DNA from 3 places in the Nonomuraea sp. NPDC049714 genome. Region 1 is predicted to be linked to each of the others. Evidence: riboswitches for the same ligand, from Rfam matches in the RefSeq annotation. Region 1 holds a riboswitch; each other region holds the start of a gene.
What was found. Region 1 has a riboswitch for cyclic di-AMP ahead of ACIBQX_RS15325 (hypothetical protein). Riboswitches for the same ligand answer to the same signal wherever they lie in the genome.
Positions count from the first base shown of each region.

Region 1 (3,158 bases):
GCACAACGGCCATGTGATGTCCGGCAACCACGGCGGCGGCCCCGTCCCGGCCATGGGCCGGCACCTGCGGCAGCGGCACGGCGCCGCCTACTACGCCCTGGGGCTGCTCATGGGCGAGGGGGAGTTCAGGGCCAGGCGGATGCGCTTCGGCAAGCCCGACCCGCGCAAGCCGCCCGTGCGGAACCGGGTGCCGAGCGTCGACAACGCCACGATGGTCGAGGCCAGGCTGGCCGCCGCCTGCCCGGACGATCACCTGCTGGACCTGCGCACCGGCGAGCGGTCGGAGGGGGTGGCGCGCTGGCTCGGCAGCCGTCTGCACGTGCGCGCCTACGGAGCCGTGGTCAACCGTCTCACCTACAAATTCCGCTTCGCTCCGACCGTGCTCGCGGACGACTACGACGGCCTGGCCTTCATCCGCTCGGGCACCTGCTCCACGCCGCTGTGACCCGGAATCGCCGATCCCCGGTTTCGCGCTGTAAGGAGCGTCATGCCAAGCTGTGTATGTCCCCAACACCAGGAGGTCCTCATGGCGGAATCACCGGAGCCGGAAGTCAGCGAAACCCCCGAGGACGAGATGAAGCGCAAGTTCCGCGAGGCGCTGGATCGCAAGCGCAACCAGCAGGCGGACACGGGTGCGGGTGGCAGGGGCGCCGACGCTTCGAAGATCCACGGAGCACACGGGCCGGCTGCCAGCAAGCGATCGTTCAGGCGTAAGAGCGGCGGCTGAATCGGGGGATTTCGCGGGGGTACGGCATGCCGTACCCCCCTTTTTCTTGACCTTCCTAGGTAGATCTTTCAACCAATTCATGGCATTTGCTTTGCGTTTGTCCGGTTTGGCCTATAAGTTGAGTGGCGTTACCAGGCGGTGACCTGGCCCTTCAACAGGAAGAGGCGGCCGCCTGGCGCCGAATCCCGCGCCTCCGCGGGAACCGGGGACCCATCTCCTGGGGTGAATCCGGCCTTCGCGGCCGGTAGGACATCTCCACGTCCGAACCCGTCAGCTAACCCGGTAGGCGAGATGGAGAGGACGAACTCACCTGTGCTCCGTTCCCGCGTACCCCCAGCCCGCGTAACGTCACCAGCCGCCCACTGAGCGGCGACTTCCCCCAAGCTTCTCCGCGCTCCGCGTAGCGTCCGTCGGCCTTTCGCTGCCCGGCTACGCCCTCAAGCGAGCGCGCGCTTCCCCATTACCTAACGAAGGATTCCCTTTTTCATGTCTGCTCGCTTCGGCATGCGTTCCATCACCCTGCTCGCCGGCGCCGCCACTGCCGGCGTCCTGACCTTCGGCGCCGGCCCCGCCGCCCACGCCGATGTCGACGACACTCAGAAGGTCCTGCTCAAGGGCTCGACCACGGCCTCGTACTTCTGGGACGACAACTCCGGCCGCGCCGGCGACACCGGCCTGCCCGCCAGCGGCAAGCCCATGCAGAAGGGCATGGCCGCCAGCCCCAGCTGGCCCCTGCTGACCGAGGGCTACGTGGTCTACAACGGCAAGAAGATGCCGTTCTTCGTCGGTGACCGTGGCCCCGGCGCTCCCTCCAGCAGCGGCGTCATGCTGGACCTGGACTCCAAGACCTTCGCCGAGCTGACCGGTGGCACGTTCAACTCCCGGACGCTGATGGTCGACAACAACGGTGGCAAGGGCCACATCAAGGTCGAGTACGTCATCACCAAGTGGGGCAAGGGCGTGGGCAAGAAGAACCACCCGGTGGCCTTCTCGACCGGCGCCTGGTCGCGTAAGGACGCCAACCCGGCCAAGCCGCCGCAGATCCTGGCCGAGAAGAAGATCGAGAAGGGCGAGCCGAAGGTCGTGGAGGGCAAGCCTCTCGCCGACGCCTCCGCCCGCGCCGGTTCGGGCTCCGGCGGCCCCGCCGTCTCCGTCAAGGCGACCGCGTACGCCGGCCCCTCCAGCCCCGCCGCCGCGGCCGCGACCGAAGAGCCGAGCGGCGTCACCGGTGCCGCCCTCGCCGGCGGTCTGGCCCTCGTCGGCGGCGGCGCCATCCTCGGCCGCGACCGCATCCGCCGTCTCATGACCCGCTGACCCAGCCCCAACCGCACGCGACACCCCCCGCCGCCCCCTGGGGATGGCTTTGCGCCGACCCCCGCCGACCTCCGCCGTCCCCCGCCGCCCTTGGGTTTGGCTTTACGCCAGAAGCGTTTGACGGTAATTGTCATCTGTGATCTCGCGTGCATCGGTCAACGGCATCGAACTGGCCTACGAGAGCTTCGGCTCGCCTGGCGGGCGCCCTCTCCTACTGATCATGGGGCTGGGCGCCCAGCTCATCCACTGGGACGACGAATTCTGCTCGCTACTGGCCGAGCAGGGTCATCACGTCGTCAGATTCGACAACCGCGACGCGGGCCTGTCCACCCATCTGCACGCCGAGGGCGTCCCCCGACCGGGGACGCCCTCGGCGTATCTGCTGGACGACATGGCCGACGACGCGGCCGGGCTGATGGAGGTGCTCGGCTGGCCCGCCGCGCATGTGGTGGGCGCGTCGATGGGCGGCATGATCGCCCAGACCCTCGCCTTCAGGCACCCCGAACGGGTGCTCACCCTCACCTCGATCATGTCCACCACGGGCCCGTCGGCGGCCCCGCCCACCGAGGCGGCCGGCGCGGTGCTGTTCGCCCCGCCGGCCGGCGACCGGGAGGCGGTGCTGGCCCAGGCGCTGGCGAACAGGGCGGTGATCGGCTCGCCCGGCTTCGAGCTCGACCGGGAGCGTTTCCTGCGGCTGGCCGCCCTGGCCTACGACCGCTGCCACGACCCGGCGGGCACCGCCAGGCAGCTCGCCGCGATCATGGCCTCCCCCGACAGGACCGAGCCGCTCGGCGGGGTGGACGTGCCCACGTTGGTCATCCACGGTGACGCGGACCCCCTGGTTCCGCTCGCCGGCGGCCAGGCCACCGCGGCGGCCATCCGGGGAGCCGAGCTCCTGGTCCTCCCCGGTATGGGGCACGACCTGCCGCAGCCCCTGTGGCCGGAGATCGCCGGTTCCATCACGAAGCTGACCTCAAATTCGGCCGGAAAAGCGTAGGTTTGTGACGACGGCTCGCGCCCGCCGCGCCCGGACGCGAGCCGCCGCGATCTGTCAGACCTCGAGCCTCTCCTCGATGGTCTTGAGCTGGTGCCTGGCCATGGCCAGGTTGGCCCGGTT
Region 1 covers NZ_JBITLM010000003.1:434,764-437,921, reverse strand. Annotated here, with positions in the region: gene ACIBQX_RS15335 (erythromycin esterase family protein) at 1-445, shown strand, start outside; gene ACIBQX_RS15330 (DUF5302 domain-containing protein) at 527-727, shown strand; cyclic di-AMP (ydaO/yuaA leader) riboswitch at 894-1,031, shown strand; gene ACIBQX_RS15325 (hypothetical protein) at 1,214-2,041, shown strand; gene ACIBQX_RS15320 (alpha/beta fold hydrolase) at 2,178-3,038, shown strand; gene ACIBQX_RS15315 (hypothetical protein) at 3,093-3,158, opposite strand, start outside.

Region 2 (3,158 bases), on a different contig from region 1:
ACAAACGCAAGCTGGCCACCGTGGCCGATCTGCGCGAGCAGGTGGTCGCGATGGCCGTCGACACCTACAAGATGGGCGACTACACCTCGTTGCCCACGATGATGACCAATGACGAGCCCGGCGACATGCTGTACAGCATGTCGCTGACCCAGCAGCTCTCCCAGGAGCGAGCCGACAAGCTCGCCGCCTTCGACCGGGAGAACCGCGGCCTCAAGATCGAGCGCGACAGCGCCCAGGACGCCCTCGGCGACGCCGACAAGGAGCGCGACGCGGTCAACAAGGACCGCAAGGAGATCCTGGCGCTCATCGCGCAGCAGAAGAAGCTCCTCAACAGGCTCGGCGCCTACCGCGCCGGCAATCCCAACAGCACCGGTCTGAAGTACACCGGTCCGGCCTCGGGCAACGCCGCGGCGGCGCTGTCCTTCGCCTACGGCCAGATCGGCAAGCCGTACGTCTTCGGCGGCACGGGACCGGGTGGGTTCGACTGCTCCGGCCTCACGCAGGCCGCCTGGCGCGCGGCGGGCGTCGAGCTGCCGCGCACCACCTGGCAGCAGTGGACGGCCGGCCGTGCGGTGGACATGAACGACCTGCAGCCCGGCGACCTCATCTTCAGTCAGGGACTGGGGCACGTGAGCCTCTACGCGGGCAACGGTCAGATGGTGCACGCACCGCAGACCGGTGATGTGGTCAAGGTGGTCTCCCTTTCCGCCTACGGCAGTAGTTTCGCGGGCGCCCGCCGCCCGTAATCCACACCCTTCGAGCCGGGTCCCGGAACATTTCCGGGGCCCGGTTTTGTGCTTTCCAGGCGTGAATGGATGTGACGCATGTGACAAGAGGTACGGATGGGACCTGACAATCCATTCATTCGTCAACTGTGAGAAGGGTCACTTTTCAATAACGAACCCCCATATCCCAGCAGTGGTTGAGGACTTGACTCGCCCTTTGTCTGATCTTGACTGAGGCACTCAGGCTTTGCCAGATCGTGACGACCGGGCGTAGCTTCTGGCCTCGCGGCGCCACGCCATGGCGCCGCGGACCGCCATCGGATCTTCCGAGGTGGACCGATGAACATTCCAGCCGGTCGCCGCCCCGCCCTTGTAGACGAATGGAGGCGGTGACCTGCCGAGTCCGTGCAGCCAGGAGGCACGGAGCCGGGGACCCAGCGATCCGCGTTTCCGGATCAGGGGTGAATCGGCGCGACACGCGCCGTAGGGCGACTTCCAGGCCCGAATCCGTCAGCTAACCCGGTAGGCGTTCGTGGAAGCTCCAAGGAGAAATCCTGTCTACCTCTTCGCAGAACCCCCGTCTGTCCCGCATCGCCCTGAGTGGCGTGGCGCTGACCATGACCGTGACAGCCGGAGGGATGGTCCTCCCTGCCACGTCGGCGCAGGCGGCGACGATGAGCGAATCCTCCGGCTCCTCCGGGACGAAGGCGGCCAAGTCCGCCAAGTCCGCGAAGCGGGCCAAGGTCGCTCGGCAACAGCTGATGGCCGGTAAGGCGGTCGCGGTGGCCAAGAAGCAGATCGGTGACCCGTACCGTTACGGCGGCACCGGACCCGGTTCGTTCGACTGCTCGGGTCTCGTCCAGTTCGCCTGGAAGAAGGCCGGAGTGAAGATCCCGCGCGTCACGTACAGCCAGTTCGCGCGCATCAGGACGAAGGTCTCCTACAAGAACCTGCGGGAAGGAGACCTGATGTTCTTCCGCGGGCTCGGCCACGTCGGCATGTACGTCGGCGGCGGCAAGATGATCCATTCGCCGAGGACAGGCGAACGGGTGCGCATCGAGAAGCTCGCGGGATGGCGCAAGTCGTCGTTCGTGGGCGCGGTACGTCCCGGGTTGTGATCCCCGGTCCGAAGGCCTCGTCCCGCCCGGGACGGGGCCTTCGGCCGTCCCGGCCGCCATCAGGCTGCCATCGGGCCGTCTTCGGGCCGTCTTCAAGGCGGAGCTGCCGTTCGGACGGCTACCATCGGGCATCGTGTCCGTGCGGGTGAGCCGTCGAGCGGTGCTGGCGGCCCTGCTGCTGGCCGGGGCCGCCACGGCCAGCGCTCCGGACCTCGCCGAGGTCCCGGCCCCGTGGGGTGACGAAGCGGTGGTCGTACGAGGGAGAAGCTCTTCGGTCGCCGGGCACCACGCCCCCGCCGAGCTGCTCCGCGACCTGGCGCGCCGGGCCGACGCGGCCGGGCGGCGGGTGGCGGGCGTGCTGGGCCGGCCGGTGCGTCCGGTGGTCCTGGTGCCCGGCTCCGCCGCCGAGGCCGCCGGGCTAGCGGGGGTGGCGTCGGTCGACGGGCTGGCCGCCGTGGCGGACGACGGCCGGGTGATCGTGGTGCCCGAGTTCTTCGCCCGGCTCACGGCGACCGGCAGGGACGTGGTGCTGACGCACGAGCTGACCCATGTCGCCGCGGGCACCGGCGGGCTGCCGATCTGGCTCTACGAGGGTTTCGCCGACTACGTCGCCTACCGGGACGCCGGGCTGCCCGTGCGGGTGGCCGCCGCCGAGCTCGCCGCCGAGGTCAGAGCGGGACGAATGCCCCGCCATCTGCCGGGACCGGCGGACTTCGCCCTCCAAGGGGACGGCGCCAGGCTCGCGCGGGCGTACCAGGAGGCCTGGCTGGCGTGTCGCTTCCTCGCCGGGAACCGGGGTGAGAGGACCCTGGTGAGGCTCTACCGTGAAGCTCAGGCGGGCGGCGTCGACGGGGCGCTCGCCTCGCTGGGGCTCTCGACCGGCATGCTGACGGAGCGGTGGCGCGCGTACATGCGCGACCAGCTGGCGTGAGGGGACGCGAATGGACCAGAACAGAAACGACGCGGCGGACGACGACGTCGGCGTCACAGAGGCGGGCGAGGTCGCCGTAGAGGCCGGCGAGAGCGCCGAGCCCGCCGGCCGAGCCGCGCCCGGCAACGGCGCCGGACAGCCCGCAGCGGGGCGACCCGCTGGACAGGCCCCGGAGGGGGGAGCCGCGCCCGGCAACGGTGCTGGACGGCCTCCAGAGGGGCAGGGGAGGGGTGTGGCGGAAGCGGGGGACGAGCGGCGGGCCACGATGCTGCGGCGGCAGGCCGGGGCGGCGTTCGCCGTGCTGGGCGCCGTGCTGGTGGGCGTGGTGGCGTTCACCACGCCCTGGCAGGCGCTGCCTTCCTCCGCGCCCGCCGTCACGCCCGA
Region 2 covers NZ_JBITLM010000001.1:1,281,674-1,284,831, reverse strand. Annotated here, with positions in the region: gene ACIBQX_RS06165 (NlpC/P60 family protein) at 1-746, shown strand, start outside; cyclic di-AMP (ydaO/yuaA leader) riboswitch at 1,111-1,269, shown strand; gene ACIBQX_RS06160 (C40 family peptidase) at 1,400-1,843, shown strand; gene ACIBQX_RS06155 (hypothetical protein) at 1,977-2,774, shown strand; gene ACIBQX_RS06150 (M48 family metallopeptidase) at 2,785-3,158, shown strand, end outside.
Region 2: another riboswitch for cyclic di-AMP. It lies ahead of ACIBQX_RS06160 (C40 family peptidase); the one in region 1 lies ahead of ACIBQX_RS15325 (hypothetical protein).

Region 3 (3,158 bases), on a different contig from region 1:
GCGGCCTCGATCCGCCACACCGCCTCGATCGCCTGATGGGTCTGAGAAGCGGTCATCGGCCTATGACAACAGCCCGGAGCACCCGGCGCAAGTCGCGCGGGCGCGCACAGATCAGGACGGATCAGGACGGATCAGGACGACCGGTCGTCCTTGAGCCGCTCGTGCAGCGCCGCCTCGTGCCGCGCCTCCTCCGGGCTCAGGGACGGGTCGGGCGTATCCGCCGGGTCGTAGACCCGCCAGACGTCGAGCCCGATGCCGTCATGCCCCGGCGGCACGGGGACGCGCAGCGCCCACTCGATCGCCTCCTCCCGGGACTTGACCTGGATCAGCCAGAACCCGGCGATGAGCTCCTTGGCCTCGGCGAACGGGCCGTCGATCACCCGGGCCTTGCCGTCGCTGTAGGCGATCTGCGCGCCGTGCGAGCTGGCGTAAAGCCCTTCGCCCGCCAGCAGCACGCCGGCCTTCACCAGGGACTCGTTGTAGGCGTGCATGTCGGCGACGAGCTCCGGGCTGGGCAGCACGCCGGCCTCGGTCTCCTCGTTGGCCTTGCCCACGATCATGAACTTCACGGCGGGATCTCCTCCTCCGGACGGCCCTCTGTGAGCCTCCTCGTCGACGCGTCGAACCGGCGGCGGGCGGATCGACACGTGTACGGGGATCTTGTCGGAAAAGCCGGGAGCGCGCACCCTCGGCGAGGATGCGCGCTCCCATGGCGGGTGAACCCCGGCGGGGTCAGGTGCTCGCCATCAGGCGGCATACTCCGGGTAGCCGTAACCGACGACCTGGGACTTCGGACGGACTCGCTCCTCGACGGCGCCGTTGCCGGTGTTGCCCTCGATCGTGGAGATCGTGCCGTCCCGGTTGTCCTTGACGACGAAGCCGACATGCTGGATGGCGTTGATGCTCTTGCTGCCGTTCCAGGCGAAGAAGACGACGGCGCCGGGCTTGGGGACCGTGCCCCAGCGGCCGTTGTCGCTGAACCACTTGGCGTGCGTCACGGTGTAGGCGTCCCAGCCGACCTGGGGACGGGCGCCGGTCTGCTCGCCGACCCAGGAGACGAACATCGCGCACCAGGCGGCGTTCAGGTAGGCGGAGGGGTTGCCTCCGTCACGCCTGACGGTCTCCATGGCGCGGGGCGACTGGGCGTACCACTGCTGGAACTTGGTGCCGCCGCCCCGGGCGTTCTCCGAGGTGCCGACCTGCTGCCTGGCGAGCTCCAGGACCTGCGAGGCGGTCACGTTGATCTTGTTGGCGTCGTCCGGCCTGTTCTGCCGGGTCTGCTGGGTCTCCTGGGCGGTGGATCCCGGGTTGGCGTACGCCGGGACCGTGGCGGTGCCGAGGGCGGTGGCGATGATGGCCGCGCCGAGTGCTGCGCGGAGGTGTTCGGTCTTCAGGGCACGAGCAAGACTGTGCTTCGCCATCGAGGGGGTTTACTCCTTGCTTCCATGCCGCTTACCGGGTTAGCTGACGGGTTCGGGCGTGGAAGCTGCCCTACGACGCGCGATGGCGCCGATTCACCCCAAAGGACTGGGTCCCCGGTTCCGCCCTGAGGCGGATTCAGCGGTCACAGGACGGTCCTGTGAACGTGTAGTGCGATGGTTCGGCAACGAACGGACAAACCGGACGTATGCCGCGAATGCCCCACAAGGTAATACAAACGGCAAGAGGATTACAAGTCCATAAACCCCCAGCTAGGAGATTTGCCGGCGAGCGTCGGCCAGGAGCCCCATCATGGCAAGGCTTTCGTCAAGAGGCATGATCGCGCTCTCGGTCCGCCCTTCGGTCAAGGCGTCCCTGACCTCACGGATCTCCCCGGCGTAGCCGTTGTCGGCGGGATCGAGCTCGTGCACCTCCGGCTCCATCGACGGCCCGTTGAGCACGACCCGCCGCGGCGCCCAGAACGGGGTCTCGATGTCGGCGCGCATCCCGGTGCCCACCACGCTGGCGGAGTTGGGATAGGAGGCGAGCAGGGAGCAGTCCACCAGGGCCCGCCTGCCGTCCGGGTAGACCAGCGTTCCGCCGGCCTCCGCGTCCACCCCCGAGGGCGCCAGTGAGCCCGACATGGTCAGGCTCGACGGCATGCCGAGGAAGAGCTGGGCCAGCCCGAGCGGGTAGATGCCCAGGTCCAGCAGCGCGCCCCCGCCGAGCTCCGGCGCCCACAGCCGGTGCGCGGGATCGTAGGGCAGCGCGAACCCGAAGGAGGCCTGCACCGAGCGGATCTCCCCGAACCGGGTGTCGGCCGCCAGCAGCTGGATGAGCGGGTTGAAGCGCATCCACATGGCCTCCATGAGGAAGACCCCGGCCTCGCGCGCCAGCCGTACCATCCGCTCGGCGTCGGCCATGGTGGCGGCCAGCGGCTTCTCGCACAGCACCGCCTTGCCCGCCGCGATCGCGGCCTCGGCCACCTCCAGGTGCTGGGCGTGCGGGGTGGCCACGTAGACGGCGTCGACCCCGGGATCGGCGCACAGCTCGGCGTAGGAGCCGTAGGCCGACTCCGCGCCCAGCGTCGCGGCCATCTCCTTGGCCCGGCCGAGGTCGCGGGAGCCGACGGCGGCCACCCGCATCCCCGGTTCGGCGGCGATCACCGCGCCCACGGTCCGCGCGATGCCACCGGTTGCCGCAATGCCCCAATTCAGTAGTTTCACGCCGGAAGCGTACTGATTTACAGGCTCATGCGGTATCTGGGGGGTTCAGCCGAGCTGGTCGGGGTCGGCGCCGAGCCGCCTGCCACAGTTCAGCGCCCCGATGGCCGCCATGTCCTCATGGTCGAGGGTGAAGTCGAACACCGTGAAGTTCTCCTTGATCCGCGAGGGGGTGACGGACTTGGGGATGACCACGTTGCCCAGCTGGATGTGCCAGCGCAGCACGATCTGGGCGGGTGTGCGGCAGTGCTTCTCCGACAGCACCGCGAGCGCGGGCTCCTCCAGCAGGCCCTTGCCCTGGCCGAGCGGGCTCCACGCCTCGGTGAGGATGCCGTTCGTGTCGTGGAACTCGCGCATCTGCTTCTGCTGGAAGTACGGATGCAGCTCGATCTGGTTGATGCAGGGGATGACGTCGGTCTCGTCCATGAGCCGGGTGAGGGTCCCGACGGTGAAGTTGGACACCCCGATCGCCTTGGCCCGGCCGTCCCGGTAGATCTTCTCCACCTCACGCCAGGC
Region 3 covers NZ_JBITLM010000001.1:776,604-779,761, reverse strand. Annotated here, with positions in the region: gene ACIBQX_RS03705 (RNA polymerase sigma factor) at 1-56, opposite strand, end outside; gene ACIBQX_RS03700 (YciI family protein) at 132-560, opposite strand; gene ACIBQX_RS03695 (CHAP domain-containing protein) at 747-1,421, opposite strand; cyclic di-AMP (ydaO/yuaA leader) riboswitch at 1,435-1,573, opposite strand; gene ACIBQX_RS03690 (Gfo/Idh/MocA family protein) at 1,692-2,645, opposite strand; gene ACIBQX_RS03685 (aldo/keto reductase) at 2,691-3,158, opposite strand, start outside.
Region 3: another riboswitch for cyclic di-AMP. It lies ahead of ACIBQX_RS03695 (CHAP domain-containing protein); the one in region 1 lies ahead of ACIBQX_RS15325 (hypothetical protein).